One region of the Rahnella sp. AN3-3W3 genome, then DNA from elsewhere that is predicted to be linked to it. Evidence: riboswitches for the same ligand, from Rfam matches in the RefSeq annotation. Region 1 holds a riboswitch; each other region holds the start of a gene.

The links. A riboswitch is a leader RNA that binds a small molecule or an ion and turns the genes downstream of it on or off. The one in region 1 is predicted to bind thiamine pyrophosphate.
Region 2: linked by a shared signal. The riboswitch ahead of thiM (hydroxyethylthiazole kinase) and the one ahead of thiB (thiamine ABC transporter substrate binding subunit) in region 1 are both predicted to bind thiamine pyrophosphate.
Region 3: linked by a shared signal. The riboswitch ahead of thiC (phosphomethylpyrimidine synthase ThiC) and the one ahead of thiB (thiamine ABC transporter substrate binding subunit) in region 1 are both predicted to bind thiamine pyrophosphate.

What each region holds. Positions count from the first base shown of each region.
Region 1 is NZ_JYDG01000004.1:131,425-136,662, reverse strand. Features, by position in the region: gene thiP (thiamine/thiamine pyrophosphate ABC transporter permease ThiP) at 1-1,497, opposite strand, end outside; partial or broken gene thiB (thiamine ABC transporter substrate binding subunit) at 1,473-2,455, opposite strand; TPP riboswitch at 2,501-2,751, opposite strand; gene sgrR (HTH-type transcriptional regulator SgrR) at 2,792-4,453, opposite strand; gene sgrT (glucose uptake inhibitor SgrT) at 4,556-4,741, shown strand; gene UC15_RS02530 (MFS transporter) at 4,998-5,238, shown strand, end outside.
Region 2 is NZ_JYDG01000045.1:33,776-39,013, forward strand. Features, by position in the region: gene UC15_RS13400 (hypothetical protein) at 10-858, shown strand; gene thiD (bifunctional hydroxymethylpyrimidine kinase/phosphomethylpyrimidine kinase) at 866-1,666, opposite strand; gene thiM (hydroxyethylthiazole kinase) at 1,663-2,472, opposite strand; TPP riboswitch at 2,507-2,605, opposite strand; gene UC15_RS13415 (N-acetyltransferase family protein) at 2,732-3,193, shown strand; gene UC15_RS13420 (DUF3313 domain-containing protein) at 3,333-3,992, shown strand; gene UC15_RS13425 (hypothetical protein) at 4,371-4,559, shown strand; gene guaA (glutamine-hydrolyzing GMP synthase) at 4,996-5,238, opposite strand, start outside.
Region 3 is NZ_JYDG01000037.1:16,782-22,019, reverse strand. Features, by position in the region: gene UC15_RS11410 (YjaG family protein) at 1-171, opposite strand, end outside; gene nfi (deoxyribonuclease V) at 242-922, opposite strand; gene hemE (uroporphyrinogen decarboxylase) at 932-1,996, opposite strand; gene nudC (NAD(+) diphosphatase) at 2,068-2,853, opposite strand; gene rsd (sigma D regulator) at 2,952-3,467, shown strand; TPP riboswitch at 3,553-3,679, shown strand; gene thiC (phosphomethylpyrimidine synthase ThiC) at 3,803-5,238, shown strand, end outside.

The sequences.
Region 1 (5,238 bases):
GATCTGCTGATACAGATAAAATGGCAGGGTGCGGAAGTTCTCATTGCCGAATAAGGCGATCACGCCGAAATCCCCCAGCGACAACACGCAGGCAAACGCCAGCGCCTGCGCAATCGGGCGCCTCAGCGCGCTCAGTTCCACCCAGCGCAGGCGCTGCCAGCCGTGCATATCCAGTGAAAGGCACAGCGGCGTGTAACGTTCGGCCACGTCGCGCATCGGGTTATCCAGCACTTTTAGCGCATAAGGCACCGCCATCAGCGCATTGGTCATGATCACCAGCGGCCACGGCGATTGTGGCAAACCTGTCGTATCGCCAAGCAGCAGGAAAAAGCCGGTTGCCAGCACAATGCCCGGCATCGCGAGGATCAGCATCCCGCTGAGATCCATCACCTGCGCCCAGCCATTTCTCTGCCGTAATCGCAGTTCGCGACTGCTCCACAACAGCATCATAGTCAGCAGGACACACACTATTCCGCTGCCCAGCGCGATACGCACGGATGTCCATAATGCCAGCCACAGTGCAGGTTGTTGTAAAACACCGACTGCTGCACGGTTGATACCGTCGGTAATCACGGCGAGTAGCGGCGGCAGGATCAGCATTAACGCCAGGCCGATCAGCACGGCATCTGCGATGCGCCGCAGCCTGGAATCGTCCGGGTTACGCCAGCGCTGAGAATGCGTTTGTCCGACCGGCAACGCCTGACTGAGTTTCTGGCTGAGCAAGACCAGCGCCAGACAACAAAACAGCTGGATCAGCGCCAGCGTGGCCGCGCGGCTTAAATCGTAGTCGTAACTTAACGCCTGAAAAATCGCCAGTTCAATGGTGGTCGCCTGCGGACCGCCGCCCAGCGACAGCACCGTGGCGAAGCTGGCGAAGCACAACATAAAAATCAATGCAGCGGCGGGGAAAATCTGCCGGCGAATGGCAGGCCATTCAACAAAGCGAAATTGCTGCCAGGCGTTCATCCCAAGCTGCGCAGCCAGCTGACGCTGTTCGACGGCGATATTCTCCAGCGCCTGCAATAAGAGTCGGGCTGCCAGTGGCAGATTGAAAAACACATGAGCCAGTAAAATGCCCTGTAAACCATAAGGCGAGAAACGGTAATCCACGCCCAGCCAGCCGCAAATCTGCGCCAGCCAGCCCTGTCGTCCGTAAACGCTGAGAATGCCGAAGACTGCCACCAAAACCGGTAATACCAGCGTCATCGCGCATAAACGTAGTAACAGCTGACGTCCGGGGAAGCGGCGGCGGAACAGCGCACGCGCCAGCAGAATGGCGGGCAGCACAGAACAGAGCGCCGAAAGCAGCGCCTGCCAGAAGGTAAAGCGGATCACATGCCAGAGATAAGGATCCTGCCACAGCGAGGCGCCGCTCATCTGTGGCGCATGACGCCACAGAGAGCCTAACGCCAGCATAGCCACCAGCAACATCAGCAGCGAGGCGATGGCGCCCGGCCACAACCAGCGCGGGATCAACGGCTGACGGCGTTCTGCCATGCCTGGATCCATTGTGAACGGTGAGTGGCGACATCCTGTGCGCTGTATTGCAGGGATTTAGCCGGGATCGTCAGCTGTTTAAAAGCGTCAGGCAGCGGGGTGTTGATCACCGGATACATCCAGTTGCCGGCCGGGATCACTTTCTGGAAATCTTCCGTAGTAACGAATTTCATGAACTCTTCAGCCAGTTTCGGTTGCTGGCTGTTCGCCAGCTGACCCGCCACTTCGACCTGCATATAATGGCCTTCGGTGAAATCTGCTGCCGCGTAGTTATCTTTCTTCTCTTCCACGATGTGGTAAGCCGGAGACGTGGTGTAGCTCAGCACCAGATCGCTTTCACCTTTGAGGAATAAACCGTAAGCCTCGCTCCAGCCTTTGGTGACGGTAACGGTTTTCTTCGCCAGTTTTTCCCACGCTTGCGGTGCTTTGTCGCCATAGACTTTTTGCATCCACAACATCAGGCCCAGACCCGGTGTACTGGTGCGCGGATCTTCGTAAATGACTTTCCATTTCTGGTCGCTGTTGATCAGCTCATCGAGGCTTTTTGGCGGGTTCTTCAGTTTGTTTTTGTCATAGACGAACGCGAAATAGCCGTAATCGTAAGGCACGAACTTGGTGTTGTCCCAGCCGCCTGGTACGGTCAGTCTGGCAGCGGTTTTCGGCGCTTTGGCAAATAATCCGGTTTGTTCAGCTGCCTGCAACAGGTTGTTATCCAGCCCGAGAACCACGTCGGCTTTGCTGTTTTTGCCTTCCATCCGCAGACGGTTAAGCAAAGAGACACCGTCTTCCAGCGCAACGTATTTCAGCTCGCAGCCGCATTGGGCTTCAAAGGCTTTTTTGATCGCCGGCCCGGACCCCAGTCGGCAGAGAAAGAATCATAGGTATAAACCGTCAGGACAGGTTTTGCCGCGAAGGCAGGTGCAGAAAGTAACAGCAGGCAGGACAATAATTTTTTCAACTTTGCGCTCCAAAAAAAAATGAAAGGGCAAAGGATTTTGAGTAAGCATCGCGCAGTCTCAAATCCCTCCGCCGGGGTTAACCGGATCAGGTTCGACGGGTCTAAATCTCAGCCTTTTAAACTTGCTGTGCGTGTGTTGATCGGGCGTCGTGCAGTGCTCGAAATGCTCACGTACTTTGTGTACGCTCCGCTTTCTGTGCGCTGGACTTCACCCGCTGAACACGCGCTCGCGGCGTTTAAAGATCGAGTTCATTCTTCTTGAAAAAGAACGCACTCTGGCACCCCGTTGAGAACGGATGTCATTCTAGAGACTAACGGCGCGATGCGATAGTCCGATTAACTGTCCGGCGGCGCAAACCACGCGGATTTGAAGTCGAACCAGCCGAGGGTGTTCATACGCACGCCGCGCATACTGCGCTGCCCCTGCAACACCAGCCAGTGATGAAACAGAGGATGGATCTGATGGCTGACCGTTTGTTTCTGACTCCATTTGGCGATCGATAAATTGCCCGCATGCCACTGCGCGGCGTCATCTTCCATCTCTTCACTGAAGCAGTGTTTCGCCAGCGGTAATTCATAGAAATGCGCAAACAGTGAAAATTCCAGCGGCAGGGTGAAGTTGGCACTGCCGAGCCACAGATCACTTTTGGCGTCACCGCGGTGCCAGACCGCGTAATCCACGACCTGAATAATCAGTTCAATGCCTTCGGACGCCAGCAGCGGCTGCAGCGCATTGCAGATCGCCTGATGCTCGGAATGCTCGCCGTAAAATGTCAGTGTCACCTGGGTCAGGTTTTGCGGTCTGGGCGGACGCGGTTGTGGCGCTTTATGGTGCCAGCGCGGCAGCAGGCCGTAAGCCGGCGACCAGTAGCGTTGGTAAATCGGTTCGGCATTATTCAGTAAGGCGATGGGATTGAGTAAATCGCACAACCACTGGCGTGTTTCTTCAGATTGTCCGACCGGCGAACGCTGGTCAAATAACAGGAAATAGCAGCCTTCTTCAAGGCGACTTTCCAGCTCGCTTTTGCCTGATTCATCAGCCTGAAGCTGTACGCCGGAATGCACCAGCTCTTCACTCAGTTCCGGCAACACCCAGATATTTACTTCATCAATCAGCGCACGGAAGCCAAAATAATCATCAAAGGCGCGGATGCGCAGTTGGGTTTTCAGGTTACGCACCACGGCGTAAGGGCCGGTACCGACCGGATGGCGGGCAAAATCGGGCAGCGACTGCCACTCCTGCGGCAGGATCATCGCGTGGATATTGCCGAACAGCCACGGCAGCCAGCGATCGGGTTCATTCAGGTGGATATCAATAACATTTGGCGTGGGCGTTTTGACTGATTTCAGATTACTGAACAGCGGATGCGTTTTCAGCCGGGTGAAGGTAGCAATGATATCCACCATCTCCAGTTCACGGCCATGATGAAAATGAATGGCAGGGCGCAGATAAAAACGCCATTGCAACGGCGAAATTTCCTGCCAGTGATGGGCTAAATCGCCTTCGACTTCCCCTTTTTCCTCATTTATGCGTGTGAGGCCGCTGAAAATTTGCCGGGCAATATGGGTTTCAGAGCGGCGTAACATGGTACCGGGCAGCAGATTAATCAGCGGACGGTAATACAACACACGCAGGATATGCTTACCCTGACGGAAACTGCGGCCGAGCTGGGAAAGCAGCATCTGGCGCACCAGGGTTTTGTCGCCGACCAGTTGTACCAGCTGATCAATACGATCCTGCTCCAGCAGCTCTTCGGCGCGCTGTTGCTGGAGTGCGAGGCCGGTATACAAAAATTTCAGCGTGGAACGTTTGCCGCGTCCGGCTTCTGCATCCCACGTCAGCCAGCCCTGTTCTTGCATGGTGCCGAGCAACGAGCGCATGTGTCTGCGTGAGCAACTCAGAACTTCCGACAGTGCCTGTAGCGTGGTTTCAGTGTCTTCACCGTGACAGCTTTGCCACAGGCGGATGAACTGTTGTTGCAAACGGGACGAAGACATAAAAGAGGAACTCCACGGGCAATTTTCATCAATTTATCTTTCCTCATATTACGCTGATACTGTTTCTCAACGAAAGCCTGTTGTGAATCACCGGAGGTCAGCATGAAACGCAGTCTGAACGCCCGTTTCTATCAGCGTTATTTTGAAGCCATCAAAAAGAACGCCTCTAAAAATCATGCAGACTGGCTGTCCTGGGTTCCGGTGCAATACCGTCTGGATATTCTGTCCCGTCTTACGCAGTGGGATATGGAAACGCTGGACGACGAGCAATACCGCCGGCGACTGTGACTTCAGGTCTGACTAAATTCGATTTTCTGAGTAATGGTGTATTGTCACCAGCCAGTGAGGAAACTCACTGGTTTTTTTATTCGTATACCCTTCACATTTCGAGCGGCAGACGCGTTGGCCGCTCTTACTCACCCGAATCACTGACCTGTGTCAGCTCATCGGGATTCGTGCGCTTGCCGCCTTTCTGCAACTCGAACTGTTTTGGGTATACACTGTATGTTGTGCTGTAAGACATTCATTTCTCAGGGACGACGTCATGCCAAAACCTCGTTTTAATCGTATTTATGTCACCTTTCTGGTGGTCTCCTTGCTGTGCGGCGTGGCGGGTGCATTACAGGCGCCGACGCTGAGTCTGTTTCTGACTAACGAAGTGAAGGTCCGGCCACTGTGGGTGGGATTCTTTTATACCGTTAACGCCATCGCTGGGATCGCGATCAGCTTTCTGCTGGCTAACCGTTCCGATAACAAAGGCGACCGGCGGAAATTGCTGATGTTCT
Region 2 (5,238 bases), on a different contig from region 1:
GATACTCTTATGCCAGCTGCCGTCCCCCTGAATAAAAGCTATTACAGCGCCGATCAGTCACTTTCCCTCTCTCAACTCGATAACGAAAAAATCACGCAAATCGTGCAAGATCTGGATGTGGCTGAAAGTGAAAAAGAACATTACGTGATGGGCTGGATGGGCCAGAACAGCGTTGTGGTCGTCAGAAATTATCAGGATAAACGCGGCACGTCGAATGGCCTGGTGCTATCCCGTGGCAACCGTTACAAACTCACCGTCCAGGCGATTACCTTCCGCATCCCTAAATTTTTGTTGTGGGTGACCTTCCGTCGCAAGCCCCGCACAATGACCGTTATTGCCTATAACAAACTGGGCGAACAGGCGACCGGCCTGCAACAATTTATCCATGTGCAGGATCCTGAATTACGGGAAAGGCTGGAAAGTGACTGGCGCGAGCTGAATGATTATCTCGGCATGGCCTGCTGGCAAATGGACAACAACCGCCCGCTGTGGCGTCAGTTACATCAGGAAATCTCACCACAGGCTTTGTGGACACTGGCAGAATCATCGTGGTTCAGCGGTAAAAAACTACAAAAAGATGGCGAATTTGAAGGCTTGTGGTCGCACGAACAATTTATTGGCCGCCGCACCGGTGAGCACGCGGCATTACTGCTGTCATGGAAGGACGAAGAAAACGAGGATATCGCCAGCTATCTGTTTGAAAGGGTTTCAGCGAACAAAATCCGCATCATGCTGCGTCCGCGTAAAGAGGAGAAATTCTATCCGCTGAACCCGTTTGACGCCGTGCATCTGCAACAGGCTCTGACTAAATTTCATCAGGCTGAACAGGCGCTGAGCGAAACCCAGCGCCGCGCGTAATCTGCTGTTACCACCAGCGGTGGAAATGATGGACCGGGCCGATGCCGTGACCAACCTCCAGAGAATCGGCCTGCATCAGCGCCTGCTGCAAATATTCTTTGGCTTCGCGTACGGTATCGGCCCAGTTGTTATGCCGCGGTCGCAATGCCGCAAGCGCCGCAGATAACGTGCATCCTGTGCCATGGGTGTGACGGGTATCCACACGCGGCGCGGTAAACCGCTCGCGTGAACCTGCCTCAAACAGCCAGTCAGGGCTTTCCTCATCACTCAGATGACCGCCTTTCATCAGCACCGCGCCACATCCCATCGCCAGTAACGCTTCTCCCTGCTCCCGCATTTCGGTTTCATTAGTCGCAGTCGCACACTCCAGCAACGCGGCGGCTTCCGGCAGATTTGGCGTAATAATGGATACCTGCGGGATCAGCAAACGGCGCACGGCATCCACGGCTTCCGGCAGTAGCAGCGGATCGCCACTTTTCGCCAGCATCACGGTATCCAGCACCACAAAAGGCGGCTGATAATGTCTGAGCCGCTCCGCAACCACGTCCACAATCTGACTGTTTGCCAGCATGCCGATTTTCGTGCTGTCGATACGAACGTCGCTCAGTACGGAATCCAGCTGCGCCGAAACAAACTCCGGCTCAATGTTATAAACTGACTGCACGCCGCGGGTATTCTGCGCCACCAGCGCGGTGATCACGCTGGTACCGTACGCACCCAGCGCCGAGAAGGCTTTCAAATCTGCCTGGATCCCCGCTCCGCCGCTCGGATCCGTGCCGGCAATCGTCAGTGCATTAATCCGTTTCATTGCCTCTCCTCCCCGTTCAGCCACTGCTCATCTATCAAATACAGATTATCGAGGAACTGAGGCGTGAAACTGCCAGGTCCGTTTACTGCTGCACAGGCACGTTCACCGGCACATGACATCACGCGACAGGCAGCGGCAACGTTATCCAGCCGGTCGCCCGGTAAAGCCACAAAGGCCGCCACCACGGCTGACAGGGCGCATCCGGTGCCAACAATGCGGGTCATCATCGTATGCCCGCCTGCTACGGCCCGGCTGCGTTCGCCGTCAGTGACATAATCCGTTTCACCGGTGACAGCGACAATCGCGCCGGTGTTACGCGCCAGCTGTTGTGCGGCAGGTAAAGCTGACAGGGAGTCATCACCGCTGTCAACGCCACGGCCGGACGCGCTGAGTCCGCTGAGCGCAAGAATTTCGGACGCATTACCACGAATGGCAGCAGGTTTAAGCGTGATGAGTTCAAGGCAAAATTCGGTTCGCCAGCTCAGGCCACCGACAGCGACCGGATCCAGTACCCAGGGCTTTCCGCCCTGATGAGCCGCGTGAACAGCTGCCAGCATCGCATCGGCATGAAGACGGGTCAGCGTGCCGACATTCACCAGCAAGGCATCAGCAATGGTACTGAACTGCGCGGCTTCGGCGGGATCAACCACCATCGCAGGGGACGCCCCCAGCGCCAGCAGAACATTGGCAGTAAAAGATTGTACGACGTCGTTGGTCAGGCAGTGGACCAGCGGCGCAGAAAGGCGGAGTTGTTTCAGAGAAGTGGCGGCTGTAGAGCCGGGCAACAAGGTAGGTCGGGTATGCATAAGTCTCCCTACCGGCGCTAAAGAAGGCGGTATCAGGAGAGATACCTGACTTCCCTACGCTGGCATAATCCAGATCAGGTAATACGGGTAAAATCTCAGCCCTGCTTTACAGCGGGCACCCCGAGTCAAGAAAGCATTATTGGTGGCGAGGGTCAGAAGATCAATCAGGAAATGCGATATAAAACCGTTAAGTCAACGTAATTGAACTCGCCGCACTTCACTGGCAGTATCGGAAAACAAACCTAAACCACAGACTTTGATGATAAAAAATTCTCAGGAGCTTTCTTTGCCATCACCCCTCAAAATCCGGCCTTATGAAGAAGCAGATCGCCCGTTTTTACGCACGTTGTATCTGGCCTCCCGAAAGCACACCTGGACATGGCTGGAGGATGATTTTCAGCTGGAAGATTTTGATCGTGCGGTTATCGGCGAAAAGATACTGGTCGCGGAACGTGACGGACATTTGCTCGGCTTCGCCTCGATTTTCACTCAGGAGGATTTCCTGCATAACCTGTTTGTTGATCCCAAATATCAGGGAACCGGCGCAGGTTCGGCGTTGCTTCGCGCGGCGGAAGAGACGTTTACCCGTCAGGGCTCTCTGAAATGTTTAGTAAAGAGTAAAAAATCAGTCGATTTTTACCTGTCAAAAGGCTGGAACATCATGGCTACAGGGGAAAGTCCAAAGGGCGAATACTATCTGTTTCATTCATCAAAAAAATAATTGAAGAAGAAATGATTACCTCACACAACCGTTTTTTTGCGATCCTGACGGATATCAATTTTTCTTTGTAGTTAACAGGTTAAATTCCGCAACAGTGCTATACATACTTGGTCTTCCTTAAAATATTTCGAGGGTACGAATGAAAAGAATAAAACTGATGCAGGTTGCTGCAGTCGCTGGCGTACTGTTTTTAGCCGGTTGTACCAACCACGTCACTCAAGCGGATAAATTCTCTGGTTTCCTGGGGGACTATTCCGGCCTTAAGGAAGTCAAAACTGCAGGTGGCAATCCGGTTCTTCGCTGGATTGACCCTTCGTTCAAAAAAGCCAACTACTCCTACATCAAATACGAACCGATTAAGTTCTATCCGGAGCCTCAGCCTACTGAGCAAATCAGCAAGGAAACCCTGCAGGGCGTTCTGGATTATGCTAACAGCCGTATGAAACCTGCGCTCGCTGAGCGTTTGCCTCTGACAGATCACGCGGGGCCGCGTACCTTGATCTTTAAAGGTGCAATCACCGGTGTGAATACTTCGGCTGAAGGTCTGCAATTCTATGAAGTGATCCCGGTTGCGCTGGTCATTGCCGGTACTGAAACCGCGACCGGCCACCGCACGCGTGATACCGAAGTGTATTTCGAAGGCGAGCTGATTGACTCAGCAACCGGCAAACCGGTAATTAAAGTCGTCCGTAAGGGCTTCGGAAAACAAGTTTCTAACGATACACAAAAAGTCACCGCGAACGATTTGAAAACAGTGGTCGATAGTCTGGCGAACGACACCAGGTTGTTTAACGAGTAATTTTCGTCACCGCATCACAATCAGGGCAGCCAGATGGCTGCCTTTTTTCATACTGAATCAGCAATAAACTCACGCAGCCACTGATGAATGGAAATCCGCGCTGGATGCCGTCAGCAAAATGGCGGTGATGAGATATTCCGGTACTGACACTGCAGCCGGACATTACACCGGGGATAAATGGGTTCACGGCGCATCTGAAATAACGTTTTATGTTACCTGAACATTTATTAATGAAAGGGTATCTCCCCAGCATTCTGGCGTTATGTTTTTTGGAACAGGCCTCGTAACTATGAAAATATAACTATCACAAATTCCGTTTTAATTTGCAGGTGTTTTAAAACTTGAGTAATCTGCCTTTCGTTATCAGGGAGATTAAAAATGGAATTCGACATCACGACATTTTTCAAAGCCATACTCGGCGGCGCAGGTGCAGGATATGCATTCACTGGCGGTATTTCTCTTGCACTACCGGAACTTATCGTCACGGACAGACTGTTGCTTTCAATGGCGGCCATCGGTGCGGTGTTGTTGCCACTCCTGTATCTAAAGAGCATACGGAGAAAGTGAGTTGCGAGAATTACACTGGTACCTTCCCGTCAATTCAGATCAGCTTGCGCACTTCTATTGTTATCTCTGCGTGAGTTATATTTTTGTTCATCTGACATGGGATGCATTTTCGATAAAAACACCGGCATTTTCACTGGAGAACCTCCAATATAAAGTAGGGGAAATATTTTCATCAGCCACTTTTGCCAATAGTCTTTTCTTTATTGTTATTTTACTGGATATAAATAATCCTCTGAGAAATTCTGATGCTTTTATTTTTCCACTCATTTTTTCAGCAATTTCAGGGATCTTTATTTCACTATCGGCAATAGTGCCTAAAGCGAAAAGCTAACAAAGTCATTGGCTATGACAACAATTAAAACAGATATAAAAAAAAGCCCCCTGCAACAGCAGCGGGCTTTAAGAGCTAGTTATCGGCTAAGGATATATTGCCGAATCATTCCCACTCAATCGTTGCCGGCGGTTTACCGGAGATATCATACACCACGCGGGAAATGCCGTTGACTTCGTTGATGATACGGTTGGAGCAGCGGCCGAGGAAATCATACGGCAGGTGCGCCCAGTGCGCGGTCATGAAGTCGATAGTTTCAACTGCGCGCAGGGAAACTACCCAGTCGTATTTACGGCCATCGCCCATCACGCCAACGGAGCGGACTGGCAGGAAGACGGTAAAGGCCTG
Region 3 (5,238 bases), on a different contig from region 1:
TTCCCAGATTAAGTCCAGGATACGACGGTAAAGCTGTGCTTCGCCAAACCCGGTTTCCAGGCAAAATGCCTGATAGTTCGGGTACATGCGTTCGCACAAGCTCGCCATAAACGTCACGTGTTGCCAGCTTTCCAGCTTTTCGAGACGTAAATGAATTGGATTACGTAACATGAGTTGATCTCGTTAACTTTTCTGCGCGGGAGTTTACCTGAAATAAATCAATATCCCTATTCCTTGATTCCTAAAGATCATCACTCAAGCGTTGCCAGCGTTGAAACGACGCCCGGTTTGATGCCACGGCATCAGCCCAACGGGTCGGTTCCGGCAGCCGATATTGCCGCATGCATTGTTCCACCCAATAAAGAGAGGAGTCCATGCTGATCCGATTACCAGGCGAGATGAACAATGGATTACAGCGTAGCTTGCTTCGCCACACCCAGCCAATCTGTTCATCGCCTTCATACAGCCCCTGTCTGCTGTGTAGCGCTTCACCTAACGGCAGGAACTGCCCGCATAAACGGCTTTTCGCCACACCAATGGTCGGCACGTGAATCATCAGGCCAAAATGACTGGCGACACCGAGGCGCCGCGGATGCGCGATCCCCTGCCCGTCAACCAGAACCAGATCAGGGTGCGATGAGATTTGCTGCCAGGCTTGTAAAAGTGCGGGAAGCTCACGGAAAGAAAGGAAACCAGGAATGTAGGGCATGACGGTCGGAATGCGGGCTATCTGATATTCGACCAGCTCCAAAGTTGGATAACTCAGAACAGCGACCGCCGCGCGGGTGACTTCACCGCCCTGCTCAAACCCGACATCCACACCGGCGATCAACGACGGTGTAGTGAATTCAGGCGGATCCTGCAGTTCTATCTGATCTGCAAGGATCCGTTGCTCTTCACGTAACGCGCGCGTGTCGATCATAACGCCATGTTACTCGTGATACTGGCGGGACAAGCTGTGTACCGCTTCCACAAAAGCGCCGGCATTTTCTGGCGGAACGTCCTGGTGGATACCGTGGCCAAGATTAAACACATGGCCATTACCTTTGCCGAAACCAGCCAGAATGGTTTCCACTTCCTGCTCAATCCGCACCGGTGAGGCGTAAAGCATGGAAGGATCCATGTTGCCCTGAATCGCCACTTTGTCGCCAACCCGACGGCGCGCTTCAGCAATATCGGTGGTCCAGTCCAGACCCAGCGCGTCACAACCCGTTGCCGCCATCGCTTCCAGCCACTGGCCTCCGCCTTTGGTAAACAAGGTCACCGGCACACGGCGGCCTTCGTTTTCACGGATCAGGCCATCGACGATTTTGTGCATGTAGTTAAGGGAGAACTCGCGGTAATCGCGAGGTGTCAGTACGCCGCCCCAGGTGTCAAAAATCATCACCGACTGCGCGCCCGCTTTAATCTGAGCATTAAGGTAAAGAATGACGCTGTCGGCCACTTTATCCAGCAACAGGTGCAAGGTAGACGGATCGGCGTACATCATTTTTTTGATTTTGGTAAAGGCTTTGCTGCTACCGCCTTCAATCATATACGTCGCCAGAGTCCACGGGCTACCGGAGAAACCAATAAGCGGCACTTCACCTTTCAGGTTTTTACGGATGGTACGCACGGCGTTCATCACATAGCCCAGCTCCATTTCAGGATCCGGAACCGGCAGCTTTTCGACATCAGCACGATTGGTCAGTGGCGAAGAAAAACGCGGGCCTTCACCGGCTTCGAAATACAGCCCCAGCCCCATCGCATCAGGAATGGTCAGGATGTCGGAGAACAGGATCGCTGCATCCAGCGGATAGCGACGAAGCGGCTGTAAAGTCACCTCACAAGCCAGTTCGGCATTCTTACACAGCGACATAAAATCGCCGGCTTCAGCACGGGTTTCTTTGTACTCCGGCAAATAACGGCCAGCCTGACGCATCATCCACACCGGTGTAATGTCCACTGGCTGACGTAACAAAGCACGCAGGTAACGGTCGTTTTTCAACTCATTCATTCTTGCTCTTTCCTTCAATATTCGGGCCGCCCGACAATCATATGACGGCATTCTATCACGCAAAACTGACGCTAGACCTCGTCGTCTTCGCTTTCTGCGCGGCACTGCGCAACTGTGTCTTCAATCAGACGACGGGCAATCGTGCCGGGCGGTGGCAGCTGTGGCAGCTGGTCAAAGCGGTACCAGTCAGCGTTAAGCAGCTCTTTCGGGTCGTGTTTAATATCGCCGCTGTCGTAATCCGCCATAAATGCCATCATCAGCGAATTGGGGAACGGCCACGGTTGGGAACTGACGTAACGGACATTCTTCACGCGGATATTACTTTCTTCCATGACCTCGCGAGCCACGGTTTCTTCCAGTGTTTCACCGACTTCAACAAAGCCAGCCAGAACCGTGTGAATGCCATTACGATGACGGACGTGCTGCGCCAGCAAAATCTCATCACCTTTGCGGATTGCTACAATGATGCAGGGTGCAATCTGCGGGTAATAGCGTTCGCGACAATTCCCGCAAAGTGCGGCCCACTCGGTCTTACTGACGTGCATTTCATGCCCGCAGTATCCGCAGAACTTATGAGAACGATAAAACTCTGACAGCTGCACACCGCGCCCGACCAGCTGGAATAATCCGCGATCTTGATCCAGCAGCTGACGGGCGGAAACCATATGATTTGGCATTGTCTGACGGACCAGCCAGACAGGTTCACCCTGCCATTCGCCAATCTGACGCGCCGTTTTACCGGTCAGAGAATATTGTGCGGCGCTGCCAAACGGCAGTTCGCCCTCAGGCAGCCACAGCTTGCCTTCCTGGCTGATAACCCACCAGCCGTTATGTTGCTCAGTAATCTGTAATTCCATAATTGTTGTTGCATAACCTCGTCGGGACTGACAATCTGAGTAAGATATTCACATATTAGTAACTTTTAGTTACTTTTTTATCGCTCACGGAGTCAACCATGCTAAATCGTCTGGAAAGACTGACCCAACGCGTTGGTGGCAGTAATGAGTTAGTGGATCAATGGCTGCACGCGCGCAAAGAGCTGCTGGTTTCGTACTGCACTTTGGTCGGCCTGAAACCCAATAAAGAAAAACATACCCCTCTCAACGAAAAAGCGCTGGATAACTTTTGCCATAACCTGGTGGACTATCTTTCAGCCGGTCATTTCCATCTGTATCAGCGGATCATTGATGAAGTCGAAGGTGCGAACAGTCCGATAAAATTGCAGGCTGCGAAAATATACCCTGCACTGGAGCTGAACACTGAAGCTATCATGGCTTTCCATGATAGTTACACTGAAAATGATATTGATGATGACAATGCTTTCGCATTTCATTATGCATTATCCGATGTAGGTGAAGCGTTGGATGCGCGTTTTCAGCTGGAAGATCAATTGATTATTCTGGCATTTGACCGCAGCAATCATGAAGAAAAACCACCTGCAAATGAAGAACATCTCGCCAGACCGGCTTAACGCTTTGTCACATTAAAACTCTGCACCTGTTTGTAGTTTTAATTGTAGTTTTAGTTGTAGTTTCAAAAAACGCCTCCTATATTGAGGCTTCTTGTCGGAGTGCCTAGCGCATAATTTTCTCGCGAAGATTACGCCAGGCTGAGACCGTTAATTCGGGATCCGCGGAACCTGATCGGGTTAGTACCCGCGAAGGGAACAAGAGTAATGTTATGCGTTCAGCTCACTCTGGCATTCGCCTGCATCAGGCCGCCTGTGCTGCACCGCCCATTTTTACTCCTGCCGTAAACCTCCAGACAAGCAATTTTCCATCACGTTTTTTTTGCGAGGAATTTGCTATGTCGAGTACCCAGAAACCCGTTATTTCCGAAAAGAAAGCGTCTAATCGCCGTGAACAACGCGCGCAGGCTCAGTCGTTTATCGACAGTCTGCAGGGCGAAGCCTTCCCCAACTCCCGCCGTATTTATCTTGAAGGTGACCGCAAAGATATTCGCGTGCCGATGCGTGAAATCCAACTCAGCCCGACACTGGTCGGCGGTGGCAAAGATAATCCGCAGTTCGAAGAAAACGAAGCCATCCCTGTTTATGACACCGCCGGACCTTACGGGGATCCGTCAGCAGTTATCGACGTGCACACCGGTCTGGAAAAATTACGTGCCCGCTGGATAAAAGAGCGTGCGGACACGGAGGAACTCCCACAGGTCAGCTCCGGCTTTACCCAGCAACGGCTGGCGGACGAAGGGCTGGATCATCTGCGCTTCGAACATCTGCCGCGTCCGCGAAAAGCCATGTCTGGCAAAAATGTTACGCAGCTGCATTACGCACGCAAAGGCACGATTACCCCGGAAATGGAGTTCATCGCCATTCGCGAAAACATGGGCCGCGAGCGGATCCGTGGTGAGATTTTGCGCCAGCAACACCCCGGTGAAAGCTTTGGCGCGCATTTGCCTGCCAATATCACCGCAGAGTTTGTGCGTCAGGAAGTCGCCGCCGGGCGTGCGATTATTCCTGCCAACATCAACCATCCTGAATCAGAGCCGATGATCATCGGGCGTAATTTCCTGGTGAAAGTGAACGCTAATATCGGCAACTCAGCGGTGACATCATCCATCGAAGAAGAAGTCGAGAAGCTGGTGTGGTCAACTCGCTGGGGCGCGGACACCGTGATGGATCTCTCCACCGGCCGTTATATTCATGAAACCCGCGAATGGATCCTGCGCAACAGCCCGGTGCCAATCGGCACGGTGCCGATTTATCAGGCGCTGGAAAAAGTGAACGGCGTGGCCGAAGACCTGAACTGGGAAATGTTCCGCGATACCCTGCTGGAACAGGCCGAGCAAGGCGTCGATTACTTCACCATTCATGCCGGTGTCTTGCTGCGTTACGTGCCGATGACGGCCAAACGTCTGACCGGCATTGTGTCGCGTGGTGGTTCGATTATGGCGAAATGGTGTCTGTCACATCATCGCGAAAGCTTCCTGTTCGAGCATTTTCGTGAAATTTGCGAAATCTGCGCCGCCTACGATGTCTCCCTTTCATTGGGCGACGGCTTACGTCCGGGCTCAATTCAGGATGCCAATGACGAAGCACAATTCGCTGAATTACGCACGCTGGGCGAACTGACCAAAATTGCCTGGGAATACGATGTGCAGGTGATGATCGAAGGTCCCGGGCATGTGCCGATGCAGATGATCCGCCGCAACATGACTGAAGAACTCGAGCACTGTCACGAAGCGCCGTTCTATACCCTCGGCCCGCTGACCACCGATATCGC